Regions from separate parts of the Roseibium album genome, predicted to be linked through region 2. Evidence: riboswitches for the same ligand, from Rfam matches in the RefSeq annotation. Region 2 holds a riboswitch; the other holds the start of a gene.
The links. Region 2 has a riboswitch for S-adenosylmethionine ahead of ACO6TI_RS12125 (hypothetical protein). Riboswitches for the same ligand answer to the same signal wherever they lie in the genome.

Region 1: another riboswitch for S-adenosylmethionine. It lies ahead of ACO6TI_RS13615 (O-succinylhomoserine sulfhydrylase); the one in region 2 lies ahead of ACO6TI_RS12125 (hypothetical protein).

Annotation. Positions count from the first base shown of each region.
Region 1 is NZ_OZ247583.1:2,929,368-2,939,226, reverse strand. It holds gene ACO6TI_RS13620 (winged helix-turn-helix transcriptional regulator) at 1-428, shown strand, start outside; gene ACO6TI_RS13615 (O-succinylhomoserine sulfhydrylase) at 592-1,791, opposite strand; SAM riboswitch at 1,836-1,915, opposite strand; gene ACO6TI_RS13610 (2'-deoxycytidine 5'-triphosphate deaminase) at 2,044-3,180, shown strand; gene ACO6TI_RS13605 (IMPACT family protein) at 3,187-3,735, shown strand; gene ACO6TI_RS13600 (hypothetical protein) at 3,874-4,371, opposite strand; gene ACO6TI_RS13595 (DUF992 domain-containing protein) at 4,642-5,124, shown strand; gene ACO6TI_RS13590 (hypothetical protein) at 5,287-7,209, shown strand; gene ACO6TI_RS13585 (gamma-glutamyltransferase) at 7,299-8,753, opposite strand; gene ACO6TI_RS13580 (ion transporter) at 8,810-9,610, opposite strand; tRNA gene ACO6TI_RS13575 (tRNA-Gly) at 9,774-9,847, shown strand.
Region 2 is NZ_OZ247583.1:2,610,906-2,620,764, reverse strand. It holds gene ACO6TI_RS12155 (cupin domain-containing protein) at 117-473, shown strand; gene ACO6TI_RS12150 (glutathione binding-like protein) at 552-1,256, opposite strand; gene ACO6TI_RS12145 (SlyX family protein) at 1,354-1,635, shown strand; gene ACO6TI_RS12140 (efflux RND transporter periplasmic adaptor subunit) at 1,734-2,747, shown strand; gene ACO6TI_RS12135 (ABC transporter permease) at 2,747-3,982, shown strand; gene ACO6TI_RS12130 (ABC transporter ATP-binding protein) at 3,979-4,698, shown strand; SAM-I-IV-variant riboswitch at 4,760-4,883, shown strand; gene ACO6TI_RS12125 (hypothetical protein) at 4,925-5,215, shown strand; gene ACO6TI_RS12120 (acyl-CoA thioesterase) at 5,228-5,566, opposite strand; gene ACO6TI_RS12115 (hypothetical protein) at 5,799-6,020, opposite strand; gene ACO6TI_RS12110 (group III truncated hemoglobin) at 6,011-6,514, opposite strand; gene ACO6TI_RS12105 (RrF2 family transcriptional regulator) at 6,612-7,037, shown strand; gene ACO6TI_RS12100 (Crp/Fnr family transcriptional regulator) at 7,040-7,729, opposite strand; gene ACO6TI_RS12095 (ChbG/HpnK family deacetylase) at 7,951-8,748, opposite strand; gene ACO6TI_RS12090 (ArnT family glycosyltransferase) at 8,962-9,859, opposite strand, start outside.

The DNA of each region.
Region 1 (9,859 bases), 320 kb from region 2:
TCGACGCACTTGCTGTCTGGGGTATGCGGTGGGCACGTGATGAGATGGATGACGACGATGTCGACGTGACCTTCCTGATGTTCGACATTCAACGCAACATCTTGCTGGATCAGCTGCCGGATGGAGAAACTGTCCTCTGTTTCCAGTTTCCGGATCTGGACCAGTTCGGGACCTGGTGGCTGGTCTGCACCGAGGATGATGTCGATCTGTGTCATCAGGACCCGGGAAAGGATGTGAATGCCTACATCACATGCCAGTCCAGGCACATGATGGAGATCTGGATGGGCGACCTGCCGCTCGCGGCGGCCTTGAAAAGCGAGACAATAAAGCTGCTGGGTGAAATCGCCGTTTGCAAGCGCTTTTCGAAATGGTTTCCTCTGTCGCAAGCGGCGGTCATCCCAAGACCGACTGCAACCGGTCTCGCCTAGCCCGCCATTTGCAAATCGTCGAGGCCTGAATGCTGCGGAAACCCAGACCTGGAAAACTCAACCTCATCCGACATTACAGCCTGTTGTTCCCTGCCTTCCTTTTTCCCTGCCTTCAATTCGGGTCGAGGCAAGGAAATCTCTTTCAGCCGGTCGGGACAAAGCCTCAAACTGCGTTGAGGGCCTTTTCGACATCCTCCAGGAGGTCCTGCGGATCCTCCAGGCCAACGGACAGGCGCAGAATGCCATCGGTGATGCCAAGTTCTGCACGCGCTTCTTCTCCGATCGACTGGTGCGTTGTCGTGGCCGGATGCGTGATCAGGCTCTTTGCGTCACCGAGGTTGTTGGAGATCCGGATGATGTCCAGTGCATTGGTGAAACGGAAGGCTGCTTCCTTGCCTCCCTCAACTTCAAGTGCGAGCATCGTCGAGCCCGCACGCATCTGACGCCTGGCGAGTTCTGCCTGCGGATGATCGTCGCGGCCCGGATAGACCAATCGTTTGACCTTGGCCTTCCCGGCCAGATGGTCCGCGATCTTGCGGGCTGTATCTGTCTGGCGCGCGACACGAACATGGAGCGTTTCCAACCCCTTCATGAGCACCCATGCATTGAATGGGCTCATGTGCGGTCCGGTGTGCTTGACAAAGGGCATGACTTCCTCGGTGATCCACTCCTCGTCGGACAGGACCACACCGCCAAGGCAACGGCCCTGGCCGTCAATGTGCTTGGTTGCCGAATAGACGACCACATCGGCGCCAAGCTTGAGGGGCGACTGGTAAAGCGGCGTCGCAAAAACGTTGTCGACGACCAGACGTGCACCGGCCTCCCTGGCAATATCTGCTACCGCTGAAATATCGATGACTTCCAGCGTCGGATTGGTCGGGCTCTCCAGAAAAAGCGCCCGCGTGTTCGGACGCACCGCAGCTTTCCACTGTTCGATATCCGTGCCGTCGACAAGGGTGCTCTCCACACCGAAACGCGGCAACAGCGTTTCGCAGATATAGCGACAGGAGCCGAACAGCGCCTTGGCTGCGATCACATGATCACCGGCCTTGACGGAGGCCATCAGGGCCAGATTGACAGCGGCCATGCCACTGGCGGTTCCACGTGCGGCTTCGGCACCTTCCAGCGCCTTTATGCGGTCCTCGAACATGGAGACCGTCGGATTCGCGTAACGTGAATAGACGAAGCCCGGGTCCTCGCCGTTGAACCGTGCCTCCGCAGCCTCTGCATTGTCGTAGACAAAGCCCTGGGTGAGGTACATGGCTTCCGAGGTTTCACCAAAAGGCGACCGCATGGTGCCGCCGTGAACCAAAGTGGTTTCAGGACGCCAGTTCTTGTTTCCGGTCTTGGTGGTCTCAGTCATCTTCTTGTTCGCTCCAAACGCAAAAAACCCCAGCCTCAAGACCGGGGTTCGCACCTCCGGCCTATTTAGCAACTTGTTTAACGTGGCTGCAAGCCGGCCGGCCCAAATCACCACGAAGTGCGTTTGTCGTACGGGAAAACGCGTCACCGGTCAATCATCTTTGTCGAAAGTGCCTGCCGCGTGACAAAGCCTGTTGGCGTGGGCCACCCTATCCTTTAAGGATTCTCCTCTGGAAAGATGACGGGAATTCTCATGAACGTGACAGCAGGTCAGGACCTGAACGGAAGCGCAACTCTTGCAGCGAACGGCATTCTGCCTGAGCGGATCATCAAGGCCATGTTTGCAGCTGGAGAAATCTCCGCGACAACGCCACCTGTCAGCGGACAGATCCAGCCTGCAAGTCTCGATCTCCGGCTTGGCGCAGTCGCCTATCGTGTCAGGGCAAGCTTCCTGCCCGGACCCGAAATCCGGGTCGCTGACCGATTGGAAGAACTCAAACTTCATACCGTCGACCTCGAGGACGGCGCCGTGCTCGAAACAGGCTGTGTCTATATCGTTCCGCTGCAGGAAGCTCTTGCCCTGGCAGCCGACATTTCAGCAACCGCCAATCCGAAGAGTTCCACAGGGCGTCTTGACGTCTTTACCCGTGTGATCACGGACAACGGCCTTGCGTTTGATACCGTTCCGGCGGGATATGCAGGTCCCCTTTATGCGGAAATTTCACCCCTTACCTTTCCAATCCTCCTGCGCAGTGGCTCGCGGTTGAGCCAGATCCGGTTTCGCCGGGGCCAGTCACTGATACCCGATGCGACACTGGAAGAAATTCACAAGTCCGAAACCCTGATGAGCGGCGGAAACGAGCGCATCGGCGGTGGGGTTCAGCTTTCCATTGATCTGGAAGGTGGCGGACCGGACAGCCTGATCGGCTATCGTGCGAAACACCATTCGGGCCTGATTGACGTCGATGCGGTCGGTGCGCAGGATCCGCTCGATTTCTGGGAACCGATCTACCGGCGTAACAGGGGTGAACTTATCCTCGATCCGAATGCGTTCTACATCCTGGTCAGTCAGGAAGCCGTGCACGTACCGCCGGACTACGCGGCCGAGATGGTGCCCTTTGATCCGCTTGTCGGCGAATTCCGGGTTCATTACGCCGGTTTCTTCGACCCCGGTTTCGGCCACGCAGGAGCCGGAGGTGTCGGATCGCGGGCCGTTCTGGAAGTGCGCTCGCATGACGTGCCGTTCATTGTCGAACACGGCCAGACCATCGGAAGGCTGGTCTACGAGCATATGGCCGAACGTCCGGCGAGCCTCTACGGCGAAGGCATCGGCTCCAACTATCAGGGCCAGGCACTGAAGCTGTCGAAGCATTTCATGATGCCGACCTGAGGTCTCATGTCCTTCAACACCGTTGCAACCGAATACGAGGGGTTCCTGGAGGACCGGAAATCCCGGTTCCTGGCGCACCTGGTACCACTCGATCATTTCGAGCGGAGACTGGACGAGCTGCGCAAGGAACACCGGAAGGCCAATCATGTGGTCACGGCGCACCGCAAACTTCTCGATAACGGTGGGATCGAGGAAAGCGGAAAGGATAATGGTGAACCGGCTGGAACCTCCGGGATGCCGACCCTCAGGGTTCTGCAAGGTGCCGAACTGATCAATTGCGGTGTGCTGGTCGTGCGCTACTTTGGCGGGACCAAACTCGGGGGTGGCGGTCTCGCCCGTGCCTATTCCGGCGCCGCCCAGGACGCCATTGCCAATGCCAAGCTGGTGCCCTATCGAAAAATTCTTTCCAGGAAAGTCAGTGCTGATTTTGCACTCAGCTCGGACCTCGAGCGCCGGGTCGACAGTCTGGGGCTGGTCGTGCTTGCCCGTGACTACACCAAAGACGGCGTGGAGTTGACGGTGGAAGGACCTGAGGACGCCATCAGCCGGCTTTAGCGCTCCCGAAGTTGCCCGGCTCGTTCACATCCTTATCGCATCTATCCAGATTTCCGGGCCTGGCGCCGAGTTATCCGGCCTTTGGAGAAAAAGGGTCGGAGTCGGCCAAAAGCTCGACGGGCACGAATGGCCGTCCCGTCAGGGCGTCCCGTCCGGAATATCCGGATCATCGATCTGGGAAATCAGGTCTGACCTCATGCGCATCAGTGTCCTGACCACATCCTGGTTGATCTTGAGGAGCTTGCGGGCTTCCGACTTGTCGATCACACCATCCGCGATAAATTGCGCCCAGTCCCGGAACAGCTTGGAGAATTCCTCTCCGGTTTCGATGATGTCGATATGAAGCTGCGACTTTCTGTCCGTGAAATCGACCTTGTACATGATGTAACCGGACTGATCTGCCAGATATTCCGTTACAGCTGGAAACTCTGCATGCGTTTCAAGTTCCGTCACGATGTCGACGGGCATGTTCTTGCTGGAATTGGTGGCACTGTCGTCGGTGTAGTTGAAGAGCGTAGTGCTGGTTACACGACAAAACTCTGCTGCTGCAGCCGGTCCACCACACATTTGCACCAGAGCGGACTGAGCCTCCTTCAGGGTTCCGGTTTTCCTCTTCTTGTAGGTCCTGTCGATCATCTATCTTCCTTCGTCGGGCTTCCGTCAGTCCGGAAGTCCTTCGTTTCCCGTTGAAGTCCATAGGTTTGTCAAATTTCGGCTCGGACCGCTAGGGGAATTTCAAGCGCTGAAATTCCCCCCGCAGGGAATAACTGCATTGATGAACCACTTTTTTCAAACAGCTGCATTTTGCATTTTCCGATGCGGGTCATCCGGACAAGCGCCTCAACGGGCACACGGTCCGGCCAAAAAGGATCCTTGTTTTGACAAGCATATGTAAGGAATTGCCACATGTTGAATTTCGCCAGAATTGCAGCCGTTTCCGCGATAACCCTGTTCGCAGGTGGACACGTTTTGGCCGAAGAAGCCAAATCCACAAAACTCGGCGTCCTTGAGTGCACAATCGAAGGTGGTTTCGGTCTGCTGCTGGGCTCGAGCAAAAAAGCCACCTGCAGCTTTGAACACGCGGACGGCACCACCGAACAATATACCGGCGAGCTCAGCAAGCTGGGTCTCGACATCGGGGTTTCGGGCGAATCCTACATGACATGGATCGTCTTCACCCCGATCGGCAACGAAATCGGCTCCCACGCGCTGAAGGGCAAGTATGCCGGCATTACGGCAGGCGCTTCTGTCGGCCTTGGTGTTGGTGCAAACGCACTGATCGGTGGATCCAACGAAAAAATTGCGCTCCAGCCCCTGAGTGTCGAGGGCAAAACCGGGCTGAATCTTGCTGTCGGCCTGAGTTCTCTTCAGCTGACGCCTGCCGGTTAACGGACCGGTTGCCCCGTGATTGTTCGACCCGCGCCACAAGTGCGCGGGTTGGCCATTCGGCATTTTCCGACTGGAGCCATGTTCATACCTAAATTTCAGATCAATTTTTGACGAATCCAACTATTACTGTGATCGGGCGAAGCTGAGGATTTTGAGATTACCTTGAACGTCATGACATTGCTGAAACAAGAGGACTGCGCTGACAAGCCGGTATCAAAGGACACTCATTTGCTGCGCGGGCATAATCCCGTGCCCAGTGCGTGTCTCCGCCAGCGGGGGGCTGAAACCCTCACGACCGGTTCGGAATGCGCGCTAGCAGCCGCAACTTTGTGCTGGGAGCTTTCGACGCCGCGTTCCGCTACTGCAGGTCGTCGTATTTCTGCGAGTTCCGGCATCTGGACAGAATTTGCCCCCTACTTGTTTCTCCTCGTGCTCACTTTCCTCACGTTGCTGACTTCAGTCGCCAACGCACAGATTGAAGTACCAGGAAGCGATACGCCAAGCGCACAGAATGACGCCGAAATCTCCGCATCCTTGAATGCAATCACGAGTATCCTTGTCGCCCAGGACGCGAAGCGGCAAATAGCCGGCGAATTGCGAAAGGCAATTGAAAATGCCGGCACCGAAGTGGATCGAGCAGAACTGAGCGAACGCCTGAAGACAGTCAACCTGGAACTTGTCCGGCTGGAAAACCAAATCGTCAGCCTGGCCACCGGTTTCACCGAAAACGAACTGAATCCGGCAGACGCTTCCTTCGAGCTACAGGATGAAGTCGAGGAACTTATTCGCCCGTTTATCTGGACGCTGAAGTCGGCGACCGAAAATGCCCGCGAAATAGAGCAACTCAAACAAACCATACTGGCGACGAGCGAAGCAACGGATCAGGCGGAAAAGGCGATCGAACGCGTCAAGCCGATGATCGAGCGCGCACCCGCCGACAGTATCCTGCGTGAGCGACTCGAACTCATTCTTCAGGACTGGGAAACCCGGTTGATCCTGGCACGTGATCAGTCGATCACCGTGGAACAGCAATTGCGGTCGAGGCTCGACCAAAAAGTCGACCCCAGCGATGTTGCAAGTCAGGCATTCACCTCCTTCTTCAGCGATCGGGGGCGAAACTTTTTCATCGGGCTGTTCGCCTTCGTGCTTGTGATTTTTGTCTCGCGCCTCATGAGGCGTGTCCTGCTTACGTTGATTGGCAGAAGCCGGAACCGCAGTTTTCCGGTTCGTCTGGGCACCTTGATTTACGATGCCTTGACGCTTTGCCTTGCATTCGGGACCACGATCGCAATCTTCAATTTCTACAACGACTGGTTCCTGACGGGCGCCATGCTCCTGGCCTTTCTCACCATCGGCTGGTTTCTTCTGAAGTCGCTCCCAAGCCTGATCGAACAAGTTACCCTGCTGCTCAACCTGGGTGCCGTTCAGGAGGGGGAACGGGTCGTCATCAACAATGTTCCCTGGCGCGTCAGCAGGCTTGACCTTTATTCGGAACTTGAAAATCCAAGTCTCAGAGGTGGACACTACACGGTGCCGGTGCGCGAATTGAGAGGCCAGCATTCAAGGCCCATGGACGGCAATGAAAAGTGGTTTCCTTCCGAGGAAGGCGACTGGGTCCTGCTCGACAATGGCTTGTGGGCCGAAGTGATCCTGCAAAGTCCGGAAGCGGTTCACCTGCGCGAGGAAGGCGGCGCCGTTTCCCACTTCACGACACCGGCTTATCTGGATCAGAACCCGAAGAACCTGTCCGACCGCTATCGGGCAACGATTGAATTCGGCATTGACTATGCGCATCAAGCCGACGCCGCTACACAGATTCCGGAAAAAATGCAGGCCTATATCGACGGTGCGCTTCGCGCCAAGTTTGGCGAGAAAGGCATCCTTTCAACCTATGTCACGCTGTTTCGGGCTGGTGCCTCATCACTTGATTTCGAGATCGAAGCCGACGTCGGTCCCGGCATGGGTCATGTTTATGAAACCGTCGAGCATGCATTGGCGCGCTTCGCCATTGAATGCTGCACCCAAAATGGCTGGACGATACCGTTTCAGCAACTCGTTGTTCATCGAAGCGCCGACGGCTCCTGAAGGAAACCTTACACTCGATTTCGAGGTCAGCTCTGCTGCGACAGTGCCGTCAATGGCGAAGCGCGCACAGCTTCATGCAGGCTCCAAAGTCACTCAACGATCACCGCGGCGCCTTCCCTGCGACTGTCTCCAACACTCTCGAACCGACTGTTGCCGTCAGTTGAAACGGCATGCACTCCTCCGAAAAACATGTTCTTTTCCGGCCAAATGCGATGGTCGGGGAAATGGTCTTTCAGTTGCGATATCCCGCTATCAGTATCAAATACCTCAACGTCCAGTTGCCCGTTCTCGATATGCAGCCGCGGCGCACGGACAGCCTCTTCCAGTTCGGCAGATCCGAGGCACAAGCGCGCGACAACCTGGAGGATTGCCGAGCGGATCCTGCTGGACCCGCCCGAGCCGAGCGCTACCAAACGACCACCCGGTGCATCGATCAGGGCCGGACACATCATGGATGCAAGCCTGGTATCCGTGGGCCAGTCCGCTGAACCATGCGGGTTCACATCCTCTTCTCCGAGAATGTTGTTCAGCATGAACCCATAGCCGCCCACAACCTCGCCGTTTCCGGTCCCGTTGGAAACGGTGACCGAACAGGCATTTCCCTTAGCATCCACGGCTGAAATGTGAGTTGTTCCCTTCTGGCGCAAGGGACGGTCCAGAAGCCTGCCGAGGTCTCCGCAGGCCGACAGCCGCGCCTGGTCGGTCAAGTGAAGCGCTCTTGCGAAAGCCGGCAAATCGCAGCCATCAAGACGGGAGAGTGCGTATCGGATCAGTACCCCGCAGGCTGCGGGTGGCGGGTTCAGGAAAACATCTGCTCCGCCCAGAGCAACGGCAAGCGGTTCTCGGGCGACCACTTCATAGGATTCCAGATCTTCACGGCTCAAGTGGCCGCCATCGCTTTGCTCTGCCAGCAATTGATCTGCGATGCCGGTTTGCAGCCAGTCCGTGCGCGCCAATTCGCAATACAGATCGGCGAGCCCGGGATTGTAGAAAAGCGAATTGACAGCCGGCAGTTCCCCGGAAGGCGCAAAAAGGTTTTGTGCGGCCGGAGTTGCAGTCAGTATCGGCCGGACCACCGTCGACAGATAATGCTGATATCCGGTGACGCGATGCCCGGATTTTCCAGCGTCTATTGCGGGTGCGAACAGATCCGCCAGAGGCAATGTCCCGCCGTTTTCATGAAGCGCAGTCAGACCCGCGAAAAATCCCGGCACGGCAACCGTTGCCGGCCCGATGTGAAAAACCTGCGTTGCCGACCCGAAATCGGCGGTAATACTGTGAAACCCGCTGGAACAATTGCCACGTTTTTGTTTCGGGGTTTGCGGGAAAAAGTCGAGCAGCGTGGTCCTTCCGCTCTGCCCATCGCGAATCATGGCAAATCCGCCACCGCCCGGTGACGCCAGAACCGGCTCGCACACACAAGCCATCGCCAGTGCGGCTATTGCGGCATCAAAGGCGTTGCCGCCCTCACGCAACATTTCAGCCCCTGCATCGGCCGTAAGCTGATGACCGGCCGCGATGGTTCCCTTTGGTGCCTGTGCCATGGTTTGGTCAAATCATGCGCTTCAAAGAAACGCAAGCGCAGCCTGCTGGATATGCCCTAAGTCGATTTTTCGGAGACTTTGCCGCGCAGTTCCTTCAGCTCCAGACGAAGCGCCTTGACCTCTTCCAGGATCTGGCTTGTCTCGTCCTGGATTGCCTGCCGGTTCGCGTCGGCCTCCGCTTCGTGCTCCTCCTGCATGGCCGAAACGATGATACCGATAAAAAGGTTGAGCACCGTGAAGGCTGTGCACAGAATGAAGGGAACGAAGAAAAGCCAGGAAAGCGGAAAGACTTCCATCACCGGACGCACGATGCCCATGGACCAGCTTTCAAGCGTCATGATCTGGAAAAGCGTGTAAAGCGAAGCCCCGAGATCGCCGAACCATTCGGGAAATGCCTGTCCGAACAGTTTCGTTGCCATGACTGCAAATACGTAAAAAACAAGCGCCATCAGCACGACAATCGATCCCATGCCCGGCAGTGCAGCGATCAGACCGCCGATTACGCGGCGCAACGAGGGAACTACGGAAATCAGGCGCAATACGCGCAAGATGCGAAGCGAGCGGAGCACGGACATGGCTCCGCTGGAAGGTATCAAGGCAATTCCGACAATTACGAAATCGAAGATGCTCCACGGGTCCTTGAAGAAACTCAGGCCATGGGCGTAGAGCCTTAGGACCAGTTCCACCACGAATATTCCGAGAATGATCTTGTCGAACAGAACAAGCCATCCGCCGATGCTGTCCATCATAAACGAGCTTGTCTCAAGCCCCAGCGTCACCGCGTTCAAAACGATGATCGAAATGATGCAGAATTCCCAATTGCGCGAGGTGACCAGCGCCCTGACCTGATTTCGCATTTACCTGACCCGGGGTTCGTTCGTTCGATGATAAATCCGCGCTGTTGCGCCGGCGCGAACATGGCGATTTCTTCGCCGCAGCGCAAGATCACGTCTCCTGGGAAAAGGAAAGTCCCCAACTTGACAGGTCTGGCAAGTCGGCGCAGAAATCAATCCGGTCGAAGCGGGTGTAGCTCAATGGTAGAGCAGAAGCTTCCCAAGCTTAAGACGAGGGTTCGATTCCCTTCACCCGCTCCATTTTTTCAGTTT
Region 2 (9,859 bases):
CGATGCTCCGGCGGCACCAGCACGGTGTGCGATAACATCGCGGCAGCCAGTTTCCAGATGACTCGGCAATCCGGTTCTGCAAAGTAACAGGTAGACCCGATGAAAGGACCTCGTACATGAAATCCATCGATCTTTCAGAGAAACTGGCCCTGTTTTCCAGCCACTGGGATCCCCATGTGGTGTCCGACTATAACGACAACGACGTCATGGTGGTGAAGTTCAAGGGTGAATATCCGTTTCACAAGCATGACACGACGGACGACTTCTTCTACGTCCTTGAAGGCGAGATGATCATGGATATCGAAGGGCAACCGCCGCGGACCGTGAAAGCGGGAGACCTGTTTATCGTTCCGAAAGGGGTTGTTCATCGCCCAAGAGCCGAAAAGGAAGTTAAGGTTCTTCTGATCGAGCCCAAGGGAGAGCCCAATTCCGGCGATTCCGATCGTGCACCGGCGGCTAAGCCGAGAATTTAAGGCCGTGTAATACCGTACGGTCACCTGGCTGGAAAAGGCGGTTTGGTTCCGCCTTTCCGACAGGCCAGTCCATGCTGCCTAGTCCCGTGCAGGAATATTGATCGCCTTTTGGCTGGCCGGGCGGGCGAGGCAAGTATCCACCCAGCGCACGACATTCTTGAAATCATGATAGCCGACAACTTCAGCGGCTTCGTAAAAACCGTTGATGTTGCGCGCCCAGGGCCAGGAAGTGATGTCGGCGATCGTATAGTCGTTCCCCATTATGAACTCGCGGCCATCGAGTTGGGCGTCGAGCACTTTAAGAAGGCGTTTGACTTCATCGCGATAACGCTCGAACGGACGGCGATCCTCAAAATTCTTTCCGGCAAACTTGTGAAAAAAGCCAAGCTGGCCGGTCATTGGACCCAGGCCGCCCATCTGCCACATCACCCACTGGATCGCCTTATATTTTTCGCCTGGTTCGGCGGGAAGGAACTTCCCCGTCTTTTCGGCAAGATAGATGAGGATCGCGCCGGACTCCCAAAGAGCAAGAGGTTTTCCCCCGGGGCCGTTCGGGTCGATAATCGCCGGGATCTTGTTGTTCGGGTTGAGCGAAAGAAACTCCAGAGAGGTCTGGTCGTTGGTTCCGAAATCCACCTTGTGCGGTTCATATGCCAGGCCTGTTTCCTCGAGCATCGCCGAGACCTTGATACCGTTCGGTGTCGGCAGGGAATAGAGCTGGAGACGGTCGGGATGTTCGGCTGGCCACTTCTTGGTGATCAGGAAATCGGACAAGGTGTTCATGAAGATCTCTCTGGTTTTATGCCCCGGCAGCTCCAGCCGGGATCCCGAAGGTCATATAACACTCGCGATCGCAATTTAAACCCATCGTCCGGATGCGATGAATAGATTTGTTCTTTCGCGAGATTACGCCTATATCAGCGCGGCCAACGACAACGAGGAATGCCCGATGACACAGGATCACGAAGCGCGGATCGAGCAGCTTGAGATCGACCTGGCACATGCCAATCGCACGATTGAAGATCTCAACAGCGTCGCGGTCGCGCATGGCAAACAAATCGACCGGCTGACGCAGCTCCTCTCCAAGATGACCGATCAGATGGAAGAGCTCGCGGAACAGGTTCTGCCGGCCCACCGTATCGACAAACCGCCGCATTACTGACCGAGTTTGTGACCGTGCCGTTGTCGCGGAGAATTGATTCATGACATGGACGTCATGACATGAACTTCTAGACTCGTGCAGTCACATTCAGGTGCTTCATGCGTTCATTTCGATATCCAGTCCTGCTTCTTCTGCTCGTTGCGACCCTCGCCAGCGCCTATTGGTGGTCCAGCCGTCCGCCAGAGGTTGCAGTCACGCAACCTTTCAGGGGCCGTGCCGCCGAGGTGGTCTATGCAACAGCTGTCGTGGAACCCGTCAGGTGGGCAAAGGTTACAAGCATCATTCGTGAAAGGATCATATCCCTTTGCGGCTGTGAAGGGGCGGAAGTCCGGCAAGGCGACCAACTTGCCGAATTGGACAGCGGGGACGCACGGGCGACGCTCGCCGAACTAGAGGCGCGCCGCGAGCTGGCCCTGTCGGACCGGGAGCGGGCGTTGCAACTCATGGAACGGCGTGTCGTCAGCCAACAGGTCTATGAAAAGGCTCAGAACGAGGTCATCCGCATCAATGCGACGATCGCCGCGCAGAAGGAGCGGTTGCGGGACTATCTGATCACCGCGCCGATGGATGGCGCCGTGTTACGGCAGGACGGTTCTGTCGGCGAGGTTGCGGAACCTGGCGAAATCCTGTTCTGGATCGGGCAGCCCCTGCCATTGCAGCTTGTTGCGGAGGTGAACGAGGAAGATATCCCGAAAGTCGAGAAAGGCCACAAGGCGCTCATTCGTTCGGACGCGTTTCCAGATGAAGATCTCGCCGCAACGGTCTCGAGAATTACTCCGAAAGGTGATCCGATTCTCAAAAACTACCGCGTTTACCTCGAACTTCCGGACGATACCCCCTTGCTTATCGGCATGACCACGGAAATCAACATCGTCACAAACGAAAGGGACGATGTCCTGTTGCTGCCGATTGCCGCTTTCGACGGCACCATGCTTCAGGTCCTGGACGACCAGGACCGGATTTCGCTCATCAAGGTCAAGACCGGCATTCGCGGCACCAGAGCGATCGAGGTTCTCGACGGCATTGGGGAGCAGAACCAGGTCGTCTTTCCGTTTCAGGCTGACCTTTCGGAGGGCGACAGGGTTGCACCGAGGGATGGAGGAGCCAGGTAATGCTGCTGTTGCGGATAGCTGCGACACATGTCCGGAACCGCATGCGGCAAACCGTGGTTTCAACGTTGGGCGTTGCCCTTGGCGTCGGCTTTTCAGTTGCCATGGCCAGCCTCATGGAAGGCTCGCAGCGGGACTTCATGACGACGCTGATCGAGGCAATTCCACATGTTGAAATCCTGGACGAGCAGCGAAACCCGGCAGAGCAACCGGCAACGGCAAAGTACGACGCTGTGGCCTTTCACGGCTTGCGGCCGCTGGAAGATTTGCGCGGCATCCGCAACCCGACGGAAGCCATCGCCTCGCTGCGCGACTGGGTGCTTGGCGATTTCGCCCAGCGGCTGAGCGGCCAGGCCGTACTGCGCTACAGCGGGCAGGACATTGGCATGACGCTTGTCGGAGTGGTTCCGAGACGCGAATTACTGGTTTCCAAAGTCCGGGAGGACATGCGCGCCGGCAGCTTTGAAGCCCTCGATACGACAGCGAATGGCCTGGTGATTGGCGGCAAGGCTGCCAGTCGTCTGGGCGCGGAACTCGGCGACACGGTCACGCTGACCTCGGCGAACGGCATCGCCAAACGGTTCAAGATCGTCGGCCTGTTCCACACGGGCATCACGACCAGCGACGAGGGCCTAGCCTATGCTCCGCTCAAGGCCGTGCAGATACTTCTGGAAAAACCGGACATCATCAACAGCATCTCGATCAGACTGGCCGATATCAGACAAGCGAATGATGTCGCCGCGCGCGCGGAGCGTCAGCTCGGATACAAGGCCGTCTCCTGGGAGGAAGCCAATGAAGGCCTGATGGAGGCCTTCGTCGTGCGCAATGCGATCATGTATACGGTTGTCGGCGCAATCCTGGTGGTCGCCGGCTTCGGAATATTCAATATCGTATCCACGATCGTGCACGAGAAGGCACGGGACATTGCAATACTGAAGTCTCTCGGCTTTCCGGAGTCCGACATTCAGCAGATCTTCGTTCTCGAGGGCCTGGTGATCGGCATTCTGGGAGCGCTTGCAGGGTGCCTGCTCGGCTTCGGGCTTTCAAGCTATCTGGCGACCGTCAAGTTCGAGGTCACCACGGATATCGAGATGACCCGTTTGCCGATACATTTTTCGTATATCCACTACGTGCTTTCCTGCTTCCTCGCCCTGTTTTCCTCTGCCATCGCAGGCCTCATTCCGGCCAGGAAGGCCGCGAAACTCAATCCCGTGGACATCATCAGGGGTGCGACATGACCCCGGCCGAGGCTGGTCCGTCCGGCAATGTCAGCCTTCTTCTCCAGACCAGGAAACTGACCCGGATTCTCCCCGCCGTTGTTCCTGTCACCCTGGTTCAGGATGTCGATATCAGCATCGGAAATTCGGAGTTCGTTGCGATCACCGGACCTTCCGGTTCCGGCAAATCCTCGCTGCTTTACCTGCTTGGCCTGCTCGACAAGCCGACATCAGGCGAGGTGTTGATTGAAGAAAGCGGCACCTCGGATATGTCCTCCGGCGAGATGGCATCGATGCGTCTTGCAAAAATCGGCTTTGTTTTTCAGTTTCACTTTCTCCTCCCCGAATTCACGGCCCTGGAAAACATCATGATCCCGATGCAGAAACTCGGCAGGCTTTCCGCCCGGGACCAGCTCGAACACGCCACCGGGCTATTGGTGGATCTTGGCCTGCAGGACTTTCTTCACCGCCGGCCGGCACAACTTTCCGGGGGACAACGTCAACGGGTTGCGGTGGCCAGGGCACTTGCCAATTCGCCGGACCTGATCCTGGCGGACGAACCGACGGGCAGCCTTGATTCAGCGGCAACGGAACAGGTCTTTGACAGTCTCCAGTCGATCGTCGAGACACAAAAGACAACCGTTGTTGCCGTGACCCACGACATGGATCTTGCGTCCCGCATGCAGCGCCGCATCCATCTTGTTGATGGCAAGATCGATTACGATCGTGTCCAGTAGGTGCCGGAACATCAACTTTTCCTGTCCGGCTTGCCAAGCCATAAATGTCATGTCATAAGCATCCCATCATCAAGAGAAGGGCTGGCGCCCTCGCCAACCTGCCGAACCGGGCAAGGTGGTTTCCGCAACAGGGATGCGGCCGGATGGAACCTCATAGAGGCATTCCGGCAATGAAGCGGTTCGATTGCATGCGCCAGTCCTCCTCGGGCAACCGATGGAGGATTTTTTGTCTCAAGAGCCTTTTGCCGGACGCGCGGCAGTTCTGATTGAGGACCATCTGGCGGCGAATGCCGCAATCGCCGACACGGCTGTCTGGCAGCAGGCGGCCGAGGACTGCGTGATGATGCGCATCCAGAGCCTGCGTCTGATCGGCGGTTTGCCGCACCACAAGGCGCCTCTTGCAGAAGAGGTCCGGATCAGGCGCCTGAAGGACCTTCTCCGACTTTGGGCAAACGGCTGCACCTGTGCCGTCGATGAAGATCTGTTTGCTGATCTTTTGAAGCGCAAGCGGTCGTGAGCCTGAAGGATGTCAGTTCGGGACCGGCCGGGGGCGGCCGCTATCATCAACGGAAACGAAAGTGAAATGGGCTTCCGTAACCTTTTCGCGATGGCCGTATCGGTGGCGCAGCGCCCAGGCATCCAGCCTGATTTCCATTGACGAATTGCCGACGCGAACGACCTGGGTATAGACGCAAAGAACGTCGCCGACATGAACCGGGCGAATGAACTTCATCCGGTCTACGGCGATGGTCACCACCCTGCCCTCAGCGCGTTGCCCGGCAGCAATGCCGCCTGCAAGGTCCATCTGCGAAAGTACCCAACCACCGAAAATGTCTCCTGCAGCATTGGTATCTGCGGGCATCGCCATTGTTCGCAGCGTCAAGTCACCACTCGGTTTCTCCTGCTCTTCGCTCACGCTGATCCTCTCCTTTTCAGTTTCGGAAAAGACTAGCGGCAAGCAGGCAGATCACAAGCTTTTCTTGTCAGATCAGCAGCATAAGGATTGCCATGATCCACAAGGGAGCCGGTGCGGCAACCCAGATCAACAGGATAGGCAGGCCGCGTGGCAGAAAATTCGACAAGGACATTTCTCGTTTCCCTTATCCAAAGACCGGCAATTCAACAACGGTAAGCACCACGAGTGCCAGCATGCCCGTGACAAAGGCGAGTTTCGCACTGCCGATCAATGTTCGTCCGGCGGTGTCGAGCCTCGGCAGTTCCATTTGCCGGGAATCCAGATACATGGACACCAGCATTATCGAGAAAATCGCGAACCAGACGACCACGAGGACCTCGGCGACAAGAACGACTGCTACCAGCATGATCCGCTCCATTCCGATTGTTGGGATGTCAGTTCGGCCGGAGGCGACGACCCGGCATGGCCGAATGTCGCGAGCCAGAGACTTTGTGCAATCCGTTCGGCAACTGCGATGATCTCATCTGCCAGATCAGGCACGAACAGTTCGCGAACGACAGGACGAAAAATCGACAGCCAATCTCCATAATCGGAACTGACCACCTCTTTCAGCTTCAGATGTGCCGGGACAGGCTTGCCCTTGTAGGCGCCATTCTTCAGGAGAACGGATTGCCAGAAGGCTTCCATCTTCGGCAGATGCTCTTCCCATTTGCCGTCAAGTCGACCTTTGAAGATCAGACCGAGACGCGGATGCTCACGAATACAGCCATAGAAGGTGTGCACCATCACCTGGATTGATTGCTCGTTCACGGTCTCGTACCGGCGCAGGCGATCACCTGTTTCCCTCACCGGACGAACCGGTAACTTGTATCTGTCTGAACCGGATCTGCGCGCTTTCATCGCTCTCTCCATAACATTCATCTTAAATGCATCTTTTAAATGACACACATCGGCGCTAAAATCAACATCTCTGATGAATGTTTTATGGAACCCAGCCATGCGCCTCAGTCAGGCCAGCGATTTTGCATTGAGAATTCTGATGGCCACCGGTCAGACGGACAGGCCGCAGACAGTAGACAGTCTGAGCACACAGCTCGGACTGGCCAAATCACATGTCATGAAAATCGTCGCCCAGCTTGCGCGGGCCGGATACCTGAAAACCACGCGCGGGCGCGGTGGCGGCATTCGCCTGGGACGCTCACCGGAAGAGATCCGGCTCGGAGATGTCGTCAGGCTGATCGAACCTGATCTGGGTGTCGTCGCCTGCCTCAAACCGGAGCTAACCGTTTGCGCCTTTCTGCCGCGCTGCGCCCTGAAGGGAGCCATGTCGCGCGCGGCGGAAGCCTTTCTGGACAGTCTCAATACCGAGACACTGGCCACGATCCTTGCAGGGACGCAACTGGCCAGTTTGCCGGGCAAGTAAACCTAAAGCGTGGACGCCTGCTCCAGGAATTCCCGGTCTTCAAGACAATAATATCCCGATATCCTGCTGATCGTCCCGGAACGTTTCCAGTCATTCAGCACGCGGCTGACATTTTCACGCGCCGCCCCGGCCATGTTGGCAATGTCCGCCTGGCTGAGCTTGTAGTGGATGAGCATCCGGCCATCGTCCAACGTTTTTCCGAAGGTCTCCGACAATTGCAGCAGGGTCTGCGCGACCCGCCCCGGCAATGGCAGGAAAGACCTTGCCGCCAGAACGTCATTGGCATGACGCAACCGTTTTCCAACAATCGACAGCATGTGGCGGTAAACCGCCGGGTGTTCATCGGAGAACCGCTGGAAGGCCGCCTTGTCGATGAAAGCGAGTTGAGCCTCTTTCAGCGCACTGACTGTTGCAGAGCGCGGGCGTCCGTCAAGCAGCGCCAATTCGCCGACAAGATCGCCCGGGCCAAGAACCGCCAGAAGTTGTTCGTCTCCCTCAACGGACAGGAGCGATACCTTCAACGAACCCTCCAGAACGGCATAACAACCGTTCCCCGGATCGCCGTTTTCAAACAATATTGTACCTGCTGCCAGTTTCATCGGCCTTGCGAGCCGGGATAACCCGACAGCCAAATCCGGCTCAAGCCCTTCCAAAGAAAAGCTGTTTTTCAAAAAGTCCTTGATTTCAGCCACACCTACCCCCTGCCAAAGGACGTTCACGACACATAAAATTTCCTGCCACGCGCAATCCTGTGATGTCCGTCACGTGCGTTCAAGAAAAAAATACCTATATCTAGAGTCATGGAAGCGGGGCTGCCCCTCCCCCCTTCCTGACCTCCACGAAAAACGGCTCTGTTCCCCGCAGAGCCGTTTTTTCGTTTCGTCGATCAAAATCCCGCGAACCGGCGGTTTTTTCAATTCAAAAACACATCCTTGCGGTCAATGGTCCGAAAAAACCTGTCACTGGCAAGGACCTCGTACTGGCATTCGCGGATTGCAATTTTTTTACGAGGTTCTTCCCGCATCAACCGATCGTCGGACTTTCCGGGGATCGCGGCGACGAAACTCCGGTCGTTCATCCCGTCGAAATGATTGAGGAGAAGCTCGTGAAGCTCCTCGACATTGCTGGTCTGTGGCAAAGGCTCCGCAGAGGGCAGAATTTTAAGATTGAATCCCTTTGCAAGACGCGCAAGACGCAAAGTCTTGAGGCCGGACCGAAGCGGTGAGATCACCAGTGGCGGCTGATCGAAATCCGCGCGCTCAATCGCCTTGAACACAATCCGGGCAATCGATGTTCTCGACAGCAATCCTTCGCGGACTGCGACAAAATCCGGTTGCCGCTGCATGAGCACCGAATAGCGCGTCAGCTGGGCAAGGGCCTCGTCCAGCAGGACTTCATCGGGCAGCAGACGGAAGAAAGCGCGCCTGTTGAGCTGTTCGCGGGTGAACATGCGATCTCCGCAGGTTTCCTGCATACGCGTGCTTACCGGCAGGACCCGATCGCCGCTGAAGGCAAGCGTAATACCGAAAAGCATGCGGTCTCCGACCTTCTCGGCAACTTCCTGAAGCGGTCTGAATTCGCGTGGCCAGAGTTCGGTGGTGACCAACGCACCGATGGCGCTCAGCCGGCCATTGACCGCAAGGTCGCGCAATGCGCGGTCAACGCCGAATGCGAGACCGTAATCCAGTGCACCAAGTGTTATTTGTTTCATCTAGTCTGACAGGCGGGTCGGTGATTCAATGTTTCACCCAATTCCCTGCGTCATTCGGGAGATCTTTGCAAGTCTGTTGCGCAGATTGAGGAGACTTGAATGCGAAACAGATGCCCATGTGTCCGGGTATTCGTCACGCCCCGAGTATTTCCCTGCGCCAGGTGGGCAGCTTGTTTCTCACAGTCAAACGGATTGCTCGGCTCCGCAAAACAACTACTTCTCCCGCGGCTCAAAAACCGGCGCCTTCAAACCATCAACCTTGTACACGACCAGTTCCTCCAGCGGCACGCCCTTCACCTTGCGTACCAGAACGGCAAGTTCCTCGACCGTTTCGAACGATCGTTGCAGGTCGCCGGCCTTGTCGCGCCGTTTTTCGGTGATGTAGAGACCCGGTTGCTCAAAGAGGGTATCGTCCGGATCAGGGGTCATGATGTAGCGGATGCGCTCGGTCACCTGAATGACAGGCAGTTTGTCTTTCATCAGAAAGTCGGTCTGCGCATTGAGGCCATAGCTCATGGTCAGGATGTAGGCCGCATTCTCATCTTCGGCCAGTTGTTCCACAGCCGCACCGATCTCGTCCCAACCGCGCAGCTGGAACGTCGGGTCCTTGCGGGCGAGTTGTCCCGTGACCGGATAAACGGCATGGATCTGCACCAGAACGGCGACGAATATTCCGATCGCGATTCCGGCAACTGCCACTTTTCGCCAGAGCAAGTGATCTATGCGCGGTGACGTCATGAAGACCGCTGCCATCATGGCAAATGCCGGAAAGAGTGGCGCAGGCCAGTTGGCCTGAACGCGGGAATGGAGCGAGTGATAGGACAGGTAAAGAAGGAAAGGCAATGTCGTCAGCAGGATCAGCGACGCAGCGTTGTCCCTTGCCCGGAAAGCTTTGAAAAGAACCACCACCCCTGCGGCAGCCAGGATGGCAATCAGGGGGTTCAGGAGCCCGATCAGGGCACCGAAATATTCAAAGACGTATTTCGTTGTGAAGCCACCGCTGCCCGCACGGCCGAACTGCTTGTAAAAACTCACCCACTCATGGACGTGGTTCCAGTAGAGCACCGGCGAAAAGCAAAGAAACGCAAGGGCTCCCCCCGCCCAGAGCTGC